Regions from separate parts of the Pseudomonas arvensis genome, predicted to be linked through region 1. Evidence: riboswitches for the same ligand, from Rfam matches in the RefSeq annotation. Region 1 holds a riboswitch; each other region holds the start of a gene.

Region 1 (4,735 bases):
CAGGTGCATGGGTTAAACGCTGAGCGCGGCGCGCAATTGCGCTTCGAGGCCGGCCGCGTCGAGGTCCTGGCCGATCAGCACCAGGCGCGTGATGCGGGCTTCATCGGCCGTCCAGGCGCGGTCGAAGTGTTTGTCGAAACGGGTGCCCACGCCCTGGATCAGCAGGCGCATCGGTTTGTTCGGGATCGCGGCGAAGCCTTTGACGCGCAGGATGCCGTGCTGCACCACCAGCTGGGTCAAGGCGTCGAGCAGCAGCGCTTCATCGGCTTGAGGCAGGTCGATGGAGATGGAGTCAAACGCATCGTGATCGTGGTCGTCTTCACCTTCGTGGTGGTGATCGTGATGGCTGTGACGACCGTCGATGTGCTCTTCGGACCCAGCACCCAGGCCAATCAGCACGTCCAGGGGTACGCGACCGCTGCTGGCTTCGATAATCTTCACGGCTGGCGGCAGCTCTTCGGCGACTTCCAGGCGGACACGGGCCAGGTCTTGCGGGCTGATCAGATCGGACTTGTTGAGGATCACCAGGTCGGCGCTGGCCAGTTGGTCGGCGAACAGCTCGTGCAGCGGCGACTCGTGGTCCAGGTTCGGGTCGAGCTTGCGCTGGGCGTCCACTTGATCGGGGAACGCAGCGAAGGTGCCAGCGGCCACGGCCGGGCTGTCGACCACGGTAATCACCGCGTCTACCGTGCAGGCGCTGCGGATTTCCGGCCACTGGAAGGCTTGTACCAGTGGTTTTGGCAGGGCCAGGCCCGAGGTTTCGATAAGGATATGGTCAAGGTCGCCGCGACGGGCGACCAACTCGCGCATCACCGGGAAGAATTCTTCCTGCACGGTGCAGCACAGGCAGCCGTTGGCCAGTTCGTAGACACGGCCGTTGGCTTCTTCTTCGGTGCAACCAATGGAGCACTGCTTGAGGATTTCACCATCAATGCCCAGCTCGCCGAACTCATTGACGATCACGGCGATGCGACGGCCCTGGGCGTTGTCGAGCATATGGCGCAGCAAGGTGGTTTTGCCCGAGCCGAGGAAGCCGGTAACGATGGTGACGGGAAGTTTGGCCAGTGTTTTCATCGGATGCCCTTGGGGGCGGGCATACGGGACGATAGGCCCTGCGGCATGGCGCAGAAGCGGATTTCGTCACCGGATCACCCCGCCCGGTTGAATTGGAAAATCGGTTGCGAGGCAGGTCTCCTGGCTTGGGGCTTGCGGGTCGCGAGACCGGCGCCGACTGCGCCTTCCCGCCGTTGATGGCAGTGGCGTGGCAGTCGGATGAACCCTTCACAGTTGCGGGGGCAGCCGCGGCTTGAACCGCGTTCCCTTCTTAGCTTCGGCCTGGGCCGAAGAACCTCGAAGGTGCAAGGCTACAGGGGCTTGCCGCATTTGACTACCGTCCCCCGCCCATGCTCTCCTACACATCTTGTTTCGGGTGCCCCTCACGGGGTGAAACGGGAAACCGGTAAATCATGCACGCCATGACCAGTCCGGTGCTGCCCCCGCAACGGTAAGCGAGTGAAGCGTCAGATCCACTGTGCCAGTACGGCATGGGAAGGCGATGCTTTATAGACCCAGTGTCCCTCGCAAGCCCGGAGACCGGCCCGAAAAATCAGATAACAAACCCGCGGTGGGCGGGCGCTGTTCGGAACCCTGCGTGCCTGGCTCGCGGGGTTTTCATGCGCTCGTTTCACCCAGACACCTGAAAGGGACGCGCCATGTCGATCATCAGCAGCACTTCGCCCTCCGCCAGCAGCACTTCTACCCTGAGCCAACGCCTGACCGCCGCCATCGGTGCGTCGATTCTCGGCGCGTGCCTGGTGTATTTCGCCGGTTTCTCGCATATCGAGGCGGTGCACAACGCTGCCCACGATACTCGCCACAGCGCCGCGTTCCCGTGCCACTGAGACCTGCCGACATGATCAAGCGTATTGCGCAAACCGCAGGGTTCACCGGCTTGCTGGCCGCCCTGCTGCTGACCCTGCTGCAAAGCTTTTGGGTCGCCCCGCTGATATTGCAGGCGGAAACCTTTGAAAAAGCCCCTGCAGCCACCGAAGTGGTGCACGAACACGCCGCCAGCGCTGCTGCCCACACCCACGATGCCGAAGCCTGGGAGCCGGAAGACGGCTGGCAGCGCGTGCTGTCCACTACGGGTGGCAACCTGGTGGTAGCGGTCGGTTTCGCGCTGATGCTGGCCGGCCTCTACACCTTGCGTGCGCCCACCCGCACGGCACAAGGCCTGCTGTGGGGTTTGGCCGGTTACGCGACCTTTGTGCTGGCACCGACGATGGGCCTGCCGCCCGAGTTGCCGGGCACGGCAGCCGCTGATCTGGCGCTGCGCCAGACGTGGTGGATCGGCACTGCGGCCTCCACCGCTGCCGGGATTGCGCTCATCGTGTTCGGCCGCAACTGGCTGCTCAAAGTGCTCGGCGCTGCCATCCTTGCGGTACCGCACGTGATCGGCGCGCCGCAACCGGAAGTGCATGCGATGCTCGCGCCGCAAGCCCTGGAAGCGCAGTTCAAAATCGCCTCGCAACTGACCAACGTGGCGTTCTGGCTGGCCCTGGGCCTGATCAGCGCCTGGCTGTTCCGCCGCAACCGCGACGATCAATACTCGGCATGACCTACGTGGTCGGCCTGGGTTGCCAGCGCGGTTGTGCGGCTCACGCCCTGCTGGCGCTGTTGGATACCGCCCTCGCCGAGGGCGGGATTGATCGCCACAGCATCACCGCACTGGCCAGCATCGACCGCAAACAGGACGAGCCAGGCTTGCTGGCGCTGGCGCGGCAGTTGAATCTGCCTTTGCAGTGCTTCAGCGCCGAGCAACTGGCCGCTTATGCAGACCGACTCAGCCACAAGTCCGCCGTCGCGTTCGCCCATACGGGCTGTTACGGCATCGCCGAAAGCGCCGCCCTGGCCCTTGCGGAACAGCTCTGCGGCGCTCCTGCCCGGTTGCTCATCACCCGCAAAAAAACCGCCCAAGCCACCTTTGCGTTGGCCTGCGCCGGTTAAACCCCCGATAATCGCCCTCCCCGATCATGAGCAATCTTCATGCTCGCCCGTTTTTGACAGGAACTCCCCAATGACCGTCTACTTCATCGGCGCAGGCCCCGGCGACCCGGAATTGATCACCGTCAAAGGCCAGCGGCTGATCCGTAGTTGCCCGGTGATCATTTACGCCGGTTCGCTGGTGCCCGCTGCGGTCCTGGAGGGGCATCAGGCAGAACAGGTGGTGAACAGCGCCGAACTGCACCTGGAGCAGATCATCGACCTGATCAAGACTGCCCACGGCAAAGGCCAGGACGTCGCGCGCGTGCACTCCGGTGATCCGAGCCTCTACGGCGCAATCGGCGAGCAAATCCGTCATTTGCGTGAACTGGGCATCCCATTCCAGATCATCCCTGGCGTCACCGCCGTAGCGGCCTGCGCCGCGCTGCTGGAGACCGAACTGACTCTGCCGGACATCGCCCAAAGCGTGATCCTGACCCGCTATGCCGATAAAACCAGCATGCCGGCCGGCGAGGACTTCGACAGTCTGGCGCGGCATGGGACAACCATGGCGATTCATCTGGGGGTCAACCATCTGGAGAAAATCGTCGCCGAACTGCTGCCGCACTATGGCGCTGATTGCCCGATTGCGGTGGTGCACCGGGCCACGTGGCCGGATCAGGATTGGGTGGTGGGCACGCTCAGTGACATTGCCGGAAAGGTCGAGGCCAAGGGTTTTCGGCGTACGGCGCTGATTGTGGTGGGACGGGTGTTGGAGAGTGACAGTTTCAGTGAATCGTCGCTGTATCGGGCGGGGCATGCGCACCTTTATCGGCCGTGAGTTTTTACCTCACAAATGGCGGCGTACCAGCTTGCTTAGGTGGCGGCTGATATGACCCTATCGGGGGCAAGCCCCTTCCCACAGTTGATCTTCTTTGTTAGATGTATTGCGTAAAGCAATGAATTTTAAGCAAAAAAAACGGCGCTCACGGGGCGCCGTTTTTTTGTTCGCAGTGAACGCCTTACTCAGTAGTAGGCGTTTTCTTTCTGCGTGTGGTCGGTCACGTCACGTACGCCCTTGAGCTCCGGGACGCGCTCCAGCAGGGTACGCTCGATGCCTTCACGCAGGGTCACGTCCGCCTGGCCGCAGCCTTGGCAACCGCCGCCGAACTTCAGCACCGCGATACCGTCATCAACGACGTCGATCAGGCTGACCTGACCGCCGTGGCTGGCGAGCCCTGGGTTGATCTCGGTTTGCAGGTAGTAGTTGATGCGCTCGTTGACCGGGCTGTCGGCGTTGACGCTCGGCACCTTGGCGTTGGGCGCCTTGATGGTCAACTGGCCGCCCATACGGTCGGTGGCATAGTCGACTACGGCATCGTCCAGGAAAGCTTCGCTGAAGTGGTCGATGTACGCGGTGAAGCTTTTGAGCCCCAGGGCGGTGTCTTCAGGTTTCTCTTCACCAGGCTTGCAATAGGCAATGCAGGTCTCGGCGTACTGGGTGCCGGGCTGGGTGATAAAGACGCGGATGCCGATACCTGGGGTGTTCTGCTTGGACAGCAGGTCAGCCAGGTAATCGTGGGCGGCGTCGGTAATGGTTATGGCAGTCATGGAAACTCCTCACAGGCTTGCCCGGAGTTTACGCCAAATTATTACGGAGGTACAAAGTCCCAGTGTTTTTGTCGGGTTAGGGGTTGGCGGGGGGTGGGGTGACACCTACCTGATATATGGAGATCAACATGTGGGAGGGGGC
Region 2 (4,735 bases), 1.8 Mb from region 1:
AGTTCTGGCCGACAGCATCCTCGAACGTGGCATGTCCCTGATCGGTACCCGTTACCGTTTCGGCGGTACCTCTGAAGCCGGTTTCGATTGCAGCGGTTTCATCGGCTATCTGTTTCGTGAAGAGGCTGGCATGAACCTGCCACGCTCCACTCGCGAAATGATCAACGTGAAAGCACCGTTGGTCGCGCGCAACAACCTCAAGCCCGGTGATCTGCTTTTCTTCAGTACTGCAGGCCGTGGTCGTGTCAGCCACGCCGGTATCTACCTGGGCGATAACCAGTTCATCCACTCCAGCAGCCGTCGCAGTGGCGGTGTTCGAGTCGACAGCCTGGGCGACAGCTACTGGAGCAAAACCTTCATCGAAGCCAAGCGTGCACTCGCCATGGCCCCGACGACAGTTACCGCTAGCAAGTAAACTTAAAGTGATACTTGAAGTTTGACGTGTAAGCGCTAGAATCCCTGGACATTGTTGTAATCCGTTCGCGCGAGCCTTGCTTGCGCGTTCTGGTTTTCAGCGTTCGGCAGCGAAAGCCGCATCCAGACCAGGATTGTTTTGCACATGTCGACGTCAGCCCGCCTTGTTCTCCTCGTGTGCGCCGCGCTGCTCAGCGCTTGCGCCAGCCGTCCACCGCCCGCTCCTGTCGCGGTCAAGCCCAAGCCGGTGTTCAACTACTCCACCCAGAATTTCTCACCTGCTGCCGAAGACGTGCTCTTCCGTGCGCTGGGCCTGGTCGGCACGCCTTATCGCTGGGGCGGCAACACGCCGGACTCGGGCTTTGATTGCAGCGGCCTGATCGGCTTTGTGTTTCGCGACGCCGCCGGGATCTCCCTGCCGCGCACCACCCGCGAACTGATCGTGATGCGCGCCCAGGACGTGAGCGAGCAGAACCTGCAAACCGGCGACCTGCTGTTCTTCGCCACCGGCGGTGGTTCGCAGGTCAGTCATGCCGGGATCTACGTGGGCGAAGGCCGTTTTGTCCATGCGCCGCAAACCGGCGGTACGGTGAAGCTGGATACCTTGTCCAAAGCGTATTGGCAGAATGCCTACCTGAGCGCCAAGCGTGTGTTGCCGGGGAATCTGGCGCGCAATCCTTAAAAGCAGCTGCAAGCTTGAAGCTTGCAGCTAGCCCCTCAACCCACTAACCTTCGCCGCTTGTTCCAGGTGCTCTGTGACCCATGGGTCGACGGAGTGAAACAGGGAAGCCGGTGAGTGAGCGCGCTTGTACACAGCGCCGCCGCAATTCCGGCGCTGCCCCCGCAACGGTAAATGAGTCAAGACGCTGCTTTTGCCACTGTATCGCTCGCGATATGGGAAGGCGCAGCGTTGGCCTGTGTGCTCTCTATAAAGAGCAGCGCCACTCATGAGCCCGGAGACCGGCCTGGATCATCCAACAGCATCACGGTGGGCGATGCTTGGCTGTCTGTTTTTTCTTTTTCCTGCCCGCCGTTTTTGTCCAGCCCCAACGGAGAGCTGCCATGACCGATACCCCCGACCGCGACGAACGCCACCTGGCGCGCATGCTGCGCAAAAAAGCCGTGATCGACGAGCGCATTGCCAATTCCCCCAACGAATGCGGCTTGCTGCTGGTACTTACCGGCAACGGCAAAGGCAAGAGCAGCTCGGCGTTTGGCATGCTCGCCCGCGCCATGGGCCATGGCATGCAGTGCGGCGTGGTGCAGTTCATCAAGGGGCGCAACAGCACAGGTGAGGAGTTGTTCTTCCGCCGCTTCCCCGAGCAAGTGCGCTTCCATGTCATGGGCGAAGGTTTTACCTGGGAAACCCAGGACCGCCAGCGCGATATCGCCGCCGCCGAAGCTGCCTGGGCGGTGTCCCGCGAGCTGCTGCAAGACCCAGCCATCGGCCTGGTGGTGCTGGACGAACTGAACATCGCCCTCAAGCACGGCTACCTCGACCTGGACCAAGTGCTCAGCGACCTGCAAGCCCGCCCGCCGATGCAACACGTGGTGGTCACCGGCCGTGGCGCCAAGCCGGAACTGATCGAGATGGGCGACACCGTCACCGAAATGGGCATGCTCAAGCACGCATTCCAGGCCGGTATCAAGGCACAGAAGGGCGTCGAACTTTGAATCAGCCCCGTCATTGCCCAGCCGTATTGATCGCCGCACCGGCGTCCGGCCAGGGCAAAACCACCGTCACCGCCGCGCTGGCGCGTTTGCACCGCAACCTGGGGCGCAAGGTGCGTGTGTTCAAATGCGGCCCGGACTTCCTCGATCCGATGATCCACGAGCGCGCCAGCGGTGCACCGGTGTATCAATTGGACATGTGGATGGTGGGTGAACAGGAAAGTCGCCGCCTGCTGTGGGAAGCAGCGGGGGAGGCCGACCTGATCCTGATCGAAGGCGTGATGGGCCTGTTCGACGGCACGCCCTCCAGCGCCGATCTGGCGCGCCACTTCGGCGTGCCGGTGCTGGGCGTGATTGATGGCACCGCCATGGCCCAGACCTTTGGCGCCCTGGCACTGGGCTTGGCGCGCTACCAGCCGGATCTGCCATTCGCCGGCGTGCTGGCCAACCGCGTCGGCACGTTGCGCCATGCGCAGTTGCTTGAAGGCAGTCTCACCGAAGGCCTGCGCTGGTATGGCGCACTGTCCCGCGAGACCGGAATCGAACTGCCGAGCCGTCATCTGGGTCTGGTGCAAGCCAGCGAACTGAATGACCTCGATGCACGCCTGGATGCCGCCGCCCAAGCCTTGGGCAGCAGTTGCGAAGTCGCCTTGCCGCCACCCGTAACCTTCGCCGCGCCTGAAGTGATCGCCGCCGAGCCGCTGTTGGCCGGTGTCCGCATTGCCGTGGCCCGCGACGAAGCCTTCGCCTTTACCTACGGCGCCAGCCTCGACCTGTTGCGGGCGATGGGCGCTGAACTGACGTTTTTCTCGCCGATCCATGACCACGCGTTGCCTGACGCCGACAGTCTCTATCTGCCCGGCGGTTACCCGGAGTTGCACCACCAGGCGCTGTCTGAAAATACCCCGATGCTCGACGCCATTCGCGCGCACCACGCGGCGGGCAAGCCGTTGCTTGCTGAGTGCGGCGGCATGCTCTACCTGCTGGACTCGCTCACCGACGTCGATGGCCACCGCGCCGAACTGCTTGGCTTGTTGCAGGGTGATGCGGTGATGCAGAAAAAATTGGCGGCACTGGCCCTGCAAAGTGTCGACTTGCCGGAAGGCACATTGCGCGGGCATACCTATCACCATTCGTTGACCACGACCGCGTGGGAACCGATTGCTCGCGGCCTGAGCCCCAATGGAGGGCGCGGCGCCGAAGCGGTTTACCGGCAAGGGCGCATGACGGCTTCCTACGTGCACTTTTACTTTCCGTCGAACCCGCTTGCGGTGGCCGCATTGTTTTCACCTCTCGCAGGGGAAGGCATCCGAAATGTGGGAGGGGCGGTGCGACGATTCGATTTGCCCCCGATGAAGCCATGACCGACAACGCCTTCCCCGAGTCCGACCGCCAGGCCGTCTACCGCGCCATCGCCGAGCGTCGCGACATGCGCCATTTCAGCGGCGGCACGGTCGCCCCAGAATTGCTCCACCGCCTGCTCCAGGCCGCGCACCAGGCCCCGAGTGTGGGCCTGATGCAGCCGTGGCGTTTTATCCGCATCAGCAACCGTCACCTGCGCGGGGAGATCCAGCAACTGGTCGAAGAAGAACGTGTGCGCACCGCCGAGGCCCTCGGCGAGCGCTCCGACGAGTTTATGAAACTCAAGGTCGAGGGCATCAATGACTGTGCCGAAGTACTGGTGGCGGCGTTGATGGATGATCGCGAGCGCCATATCTTCGGCCGGCGCACCTTACCGGAAATGGACATGGCTTCGCTGTCCTGTGCGATCCAGAACCTGTGGCTGGCGGCCCGTGTGGAAGGCCTGGGCATGGGCTGGGTGTCGTTGTTCGAACCCCAGGCCCTGGCCGATCTGCTGGGCCTGCCGCCCGGCGCCAAACCCCTGGCCGTGTTGTGCCTGGGGCCGGTCGCCGAGTTCTATCCGGCACCGATGTTGCAGCTCGAAGGCTGGACCGAACCGCGTCCGCTGAGTGACATGTTGTATGAGAATACGTGGGGAGTGAGTCAATGAGTGTGGCCTTGCTGTGTGTCGCCGCAGTGGCGCTGGATGCGTTGTTGGGCGAGCCCAGGCGCTGGCATCCGCTGGTGGCGTTCGGCAATTTCGCCGGGCGCATCGAGCAGCGTTTCAACAGTGGTGGTCGTGGCTGGCGCAGCCACGGCGTGACCGCGTGGTTTATCGCCGTGGTGCCGTTGACCCTGCTGGCCACCGCGTTGTCGTGGGCGCCCTATATCGGTTGGGTGTTGGAGATCCTGGCGCTGTACTGCGCCCTCGGCATGCGCAGCCTCGGCGAACATGTAATCCCGGTGGCCCAGGCGTTGCGCAGCGATGACCTGGATGAAGCGCGCACACGGGTCAGCTACCTGGTGAGCCGCCAGACCAGCGAGTTGGACCGCACCGAAGTCGCCCGCGCCGCCACCGAGTCGGTGCTGGAAAACGGCAGCGACGCGGTGTTCGCCGCGATTTTCTGGTTTGTCGTCGCGGGCGTGCCGGGCGTGGTGCTCTACCGCCTAAGCAACACCCTCGACGCCATGTGGGGCTATCGCAATGAACGCTTCGAGCGCTTCGGCTGGGCCGCAGCGAAAATCGACGACGCGCTCAACTACATTCCTGCACGCTTGGTGGCGTTGACCTACGCCGTACTTGGCAACA
Region 3 (4,735 bases), 1.5 Mb from region 1:
CCCAGCGCCACGGCGTCGAACACGCGGATGGCATCGTCGGTGTCGGCTTGTTGCTCCACCACGGCCAACTGCTGCGCAATGGCGCGGCGCGAAAGGTCGCCCAGCCGCTCGCCGCCCAGCCGCACCTCCCCTGACGCCGGTGTGCACAAGCCCGCCAGCAGTTTGAGTAAGGTGGATTTACCAGAGCCGTTCGGGCCGACAATCCCCAACGTTTCGCCCAACTGCACCTCCAGATGAATGTCACGCAGCAACTCGGCGTCGCGCACCTTGAAGCCTAGGCCGGTGCAACTGAGTACGCTCATCGTGCATTCCTCCGGCCGATCAGGATCAACGCAAACACCGGCGCGCCGACCAAGGCCGTGACCACGCCCACCGGAATCACCTGGCCTTTGATCAAGGTGCGCGACAGCACATCCGCCGCGATCAAAAACAGTGCGCCGCCCAAGGCGCTGGCCGGCAGCAAACGCGAGTGCCCAGTGCCGAGCAGCAGGCGTACCGCGTGGGGGATCACCAGGCCGACAAAACCGATGGAGCCGACAATCGACACCATCACCGCCGTCACCAGTGCCGCGCAGCCCACCAGCACAAATTGCACGCGGCGTACCGGAATGCCGAGGGACGCCGCCGAGTCGCTGCCAAAGGTGAACGCATCCAGCGCACGCCGATGCCACAGGCACACCGCCAAGCCGGCCACTGCCACCGGCACCGCCAGCCACACCGACGGCCAGCGCACGCCGCTGAGGTTGCCCAGCAGCCAGAACATGATGCCGCGGGCCTGCTCGGAACTGGCCGACTTGGTGATCAGGAATGCGGTGAGCGCATTGAACAGCTGCGAACCGGCGATGCCTGCAAGGATGATCTGGCCGGTGCCGCTCATGGAGCTGCTGGCCCGCGCCAGCAGGATCACCAGGGCAAACGCCGCCATGGCGCCGACAAACGCGCCGGCCGACAGCGAAATCAACCCGCCGCCCACGCCCATCAGCGCGACCAATACCGCGCCGGTCGATGCGCCGGCGCTGATGCCCAGCAAGTAAGGGTCAGCCAGCGGGTTGCGCAGCAACGACTGCAAGATCACCCCGCAGGTGGCCAGCCCCGCACCGCATGCGGCGGCGACCAGGGCGCGGGTCAGGCGGTAGTTCCACACCACGCCTTCGTCGATGGGGTCGAGCAGGTAGCCGGCGTTCCACAGTTTGTTGGCGAGCACTTGCAGCACCACTTGCGGCTCGATGGCGGTTTCGCCGATGGCCACGCCGGCGAGTACGGCGATCAATAGCAGCGTCAGGGCGAGCAGGGTGCGGATCACGCTTTTATTCATTTGTGCAGGTCGTAGCCGTCGATGGCGCCAGCCAGTTGTTCAAGGCCATCGAACGTGCGGATGCTGGCCTGCAGCGCCAGGGCGTCGAGGATGATGATGCGGTTGTTTTTCACCGCGTCCATGTTGCGCGTGACCGGGTCGCTGCGCAGGAAGGCGAGTTTCTTTTCATGGTCGTCGGCGGGGTAGCGGCGGCGGTCCATGCGGGCGATCACCAGGAAGGTCGGGTTGGCCTTGGCGATGGTTTCCCAGCCGACGGCGGGCCACTCTTCATCGGACTGCACCACGTTGTGCAGGCCGAGGGTTTCGAGCATGAATTCGGGGACGCCCTTGTGGCCGGCCACATACGGGTCGCTGGCCATCTCGGAGCTGGAGAACCACACCAGCGCGCTGGCGTGCTTGAGGCCCTTGCTCTGCACGGTGGCGACGGACTTGGCCAGGCGCGCCTTGAGGTCATCGTTGAGCTGTTGGCCGCGCGCCTGTACGTCGAAAATCTCGGCCAGCTGGCTGATGCTTTTGTAGATGGTTTCGATGCGGAACGGCTCCAGCCGCGTGCCGTCGGCGCCCACCAGGTTGTCCTTGCCTTCGCAGTCGGAGGGCAGCAGGTAGGTCGGGATCTTCAGTTCATGGAATTGCTCGCGGGTGCCCACCACACCTTGCGGGCCGACCACCCATTCCAGCTCGGCAGCCACCAGTTGCGGGCGCTTGGCGATCACGGCTTCGAAGCTCGGCTCGTTGTTGGCCAGGCGTTCGATCTTGTCGTTCTGCGCCTGGTACTGGGGCAGCACACGGTTGAACCACAGCGAGGTGCCGACCACTTTATCGCCGACGCCCAAGGCATACAGCATTTCGGTGGCGGCCTGGCCGATGGTCACGCTGCGCGCAGGAGCTTGCGGGAAGGTCACGGCATTGCCGCAGTTTTCGACCGTCAGCGGGTAGTGAGTGGGCGCCGCTTGGGCCAGGGCACAGAAACCCAGGCCGGTGATCAGGGCAATAACGCGTGGCAGCATCGGGCGATCTCCGTGTGAACCGTAGTTGAAACAGGGGCAGTACGGCTCGGAAATACGCCCTCGAACGCTGCCGGTCGGGCAGGCAAGGATGTCCTTCCCGGACACCCCGCCGGTTAGTGATTGTGCTGGGCCGGCAGGTCTCCTGACTGATGCGTCGTCGCCACGCTCCGACCTTCCCGGACGAGGTCCAGTGGCGTTAAGGAGCAGGCTCGGCACCTACAGTTGCGGGGGCAGTTTCGATTGGCGCCGCGGGCGGCGTTTCGAATTCCCTATTAGTCCCATGGGGGAACCGGCGGCGGTATGGTAGTTGATTCAGCCTCGCAGAGGGAGGCTGAAGTTCAGTGGCTCACAGACGAATGTCTTGGGGGCCCTGGATCAGCGCTTCAATTCGCGTGCCGGTGGCGCGCTCTTCGTTGCTGAACCCGTCGTAGTCGGCCAGGTTGCCGAAACGGATGCCGGTCAATTGCTCGATCTGGATCACGCTGCGCTGGTAGGTCCGCAGTTGGCCAAATACCAGCTCAAGCTGACCCAATTCGCGGCTTTGGTCGATCATGTAGGCACTGGCCGACGGCTTGCCGTCGTCGCTGAGGTAGGCGACCACTTTCCAGAACGCCTTGGGGATTTTGACGCCCCGGTACACGCGGTCATCGTCGCCGAACACCGGCCCGGTAAACACCGTGGCCCGCGCTTTCCAGCGTTGCGTGTTGTCGAGGATGTAGTCTTCCAGCTCCAGCCAGGTTTTCTGGTTAAAGCCGCTCATCTGCGGTGAGCAGTTGGTGAAATGGAACGTATCGAGGTTGGCGGTTTTTGCCTCGTCGCCCCAATTGGGATCCTGGCGCCGCACCAAGTGGCCGCGATCCAGGCCATTGCCGGCGTAGAGGTCTTCGCCTATCTGGGCGTCGGTGGGCAGGCGGCCGTCGTAGGCCCAGGTGTCGTTGCTGCGCACAATATCCACGTGTTTCCCGCCGTCGATATTGACGCCCACGTAGAGTGCCAGTCGTCGGGCGCGTGACATCGTGATGGAGAAATGCGTGTAGTCCAGGCGCTTTGGCTGCGCGTCAGGCGCCAGTGCCTGCGCCACGGTGGGCCAGGGCACCTCGAAGCTACCGAGGAAATCGTCGGCGTACCCCTGGCGGTTTTTCAGGTCTTTGGCCGGGGTAACACGCGGCGTCGCGGCCCGGGCTTCCAACAGGGTTGGGCTGGCCGCGAGCAGCGGCCGCAGGTCGGCGAGCCGGGGGCGATAGGTCAGGTCGGCGTTGGCTTTACGTGCTGGCATCGGGCGGTCCTCACGGGTGTTGGATCAACATGACTGCAACATAGGTTGATGACAATTAATGTCGAGTCAAGCCATGGCGGCTATCCTGAAAACGGTCGTCCAGACGCTCACCCCTCGCAAAAGGAGCCAGCCAATGTGTGTTCGCCAGCCTCATCGCAATCCGATTTTTTGCCTGATCCCGCCGTACATGCTCGACCAGATCGCGCGCCACGGTGATAAAGCCCAGCGCGACGTCGCGTTGCGTACGCGGGCCAAGGACAGCACGTTCCGTTCGCTGCGCATGGTCGCGGTGCCCGCCAAGGGCCCCGCGCATATGGCCCTGGCCATCGGCGCCGAAAAACGCCGCTCTATCTACAGTGCCGAAGGCTCCGACAGCCTGCCTGGCAAGCTGATCCGCGCTGAAGGCCAGCCTGCCAGTGGTGATGCCGCAGTGGACGAAGCCTATGATGGGTTGGGCGCCACCTTCGACTTTTTTGACCAGGTGTTCGACCGCAACTCCATCGACGATGCCGGGATGGCGCTGGACGCCACCGTTCATTTTGGCCAGGACTACAACAATGCGTTCTGGAATTCGACGCAGATGGTGTTCGGGGACGGTGATGCGCAGTTGTTCAACCGCTTCACCGTGGCTCTGGACGTGATCGGCCATGAACTGGCCCACGGCGTGACTGAGGATGAGGCCAAGTTGATGTACTTCAATCAATCCGGTGCGTTGAACGAGTCGCTGTCGGATGTGTTCGGCTCACTCATCAAGCAGTACGCGTTGCAGCAAAAGGCCGAGGACGCCGACTGGCTGATCGGCAAAGGGTTGTTCACCAAGAAAATCAAAGGCACTGCCTTGCGCTCGATGAAGGCACCGGGCACCGCGTTTGATGACAAGCTGCTGGGCAAGGACCCGCAGCCGGGGCATATGGATGATTTTGTGCAAACCTATGACGACAATGGCGGCGTACATATCAATTCCGGGATTCCCAACCATGCGTTCTATCAGGTGGCAACGAAGATCGGCGGGTTTGCCTGGGAGCGGGCAGGGCGCATCTGGTATGACGCCCTGCGCGATGCACGGTTGCGGCCGAACTCCGGGTTCCTGCGTTTTGCGCGCATCACCTACGACGTCGCCGGTCGTTTGTACGGGGC

The links. A riboswitch is a leader RNA that binds a small molecule or an ion and turns the genes downstream of it on or off. The one in region 1 is predicted to bind cobalamin.
Region 2: another riboswitch for cobalamin. It lies ahead of cobO (cob(I)yrinic acid a,c-diamide adenosyltransferase); the one in region 1 lies ahead of AB3G88_RS11705 (CbtB domain-containing protein).
Region 3: another riboswitch for cobalamin. It lies ahead of AB3G88_RS18560 (ABC transporter substrate-binding protein); the one in region 1 lies ahead of AB3G88_RS11705 (CbtB domain-containing protein).

Annotation. Positions count from the first base shown of each region.
Region 1 covers NZ_CP162038.1:2,597,316-2,602,050, reverse strand. The annotation lists gene cobN (cobaltochelatase subunit CobN) at 1-9, opposite strand, end outside; gene cobW (cobalamin biosynthesis protein CobW) at 13-1,074, opposite strand; cobalamin riboswitch at 1,168-1,368, opposite strand; cobalamin riboswitch at 1,411-1,616, shown strand; gene AB3G88_RS11705 (CbtB domain-containing protein) at 1,713-1,901, shown strand; gene AB3G88_RS11700 (CbtA family protein) at 1,913-2,617, shown strand; gene AB3G88_RS11695 (cobalamin biosynthesis protein) at 2,614-3,006, shown strand; gene cobM (precorrin-4 C(11)-methyltransferase) at 3,077-3,823, shown strand; gene nfuA (Fe-S biogenesis protein NfuA) at 4,009-4,593, opposite strand.
Region 2 covers NZ_CP162038.1:4,408,623-4,413,357, reverse strand. The annotation lists gene AB3G88_RS19835 (C40 family peptidase) at 1-415, shown strand, start outside; gene AB3G88_RS19830 (C40 family peptidase) at 560-1,096, shown strand; cobalamin riboswitch at 1,144-1,397, shown strand; gene cobO (cob(I)yrinic acid a,c-diamide adenosyltransferase) at 1,477-2,088, shown strand; gene AB3G88_RS19820 (cobyrinic acid a,c-diamide synthase CobB) at 2,085-3,449, shown strand; gene bluB (5,6-dimethylbenzimidazole synthase) at 3,446-4,096, shown strand; gene cbiB (adenosylcobinamide-phosphate synthase CbiB) at 4,093-4,735, shown strand, end outside.
Region 3 covers NZ_CP162038.1:4,131,577-4,136,311, reverse strand. The annotation lists gene AB3G88_RS18570 (ABC transporter ATP-binding protein) at 1-302, opposite strand, end outside; gene AB3G88_RS18565 (FecCD family ABC transporter permease) at 299-1,315, opposite strand; gene AB3G88_RS18560 (ABC transporter substrate-binding protein) at 1,312-2,322, opposite strand; cobalamin riboswitch at 2,438-2,631, opposite strand; gene AB3G88_RS18555 (DNA/RNA non-specific endonuclease) at 2,669-3,598, opposite strand; gene AB3G88_RS18550 (M4 family metallopeptidase) at 3,732-4,735, shown strand, end outside.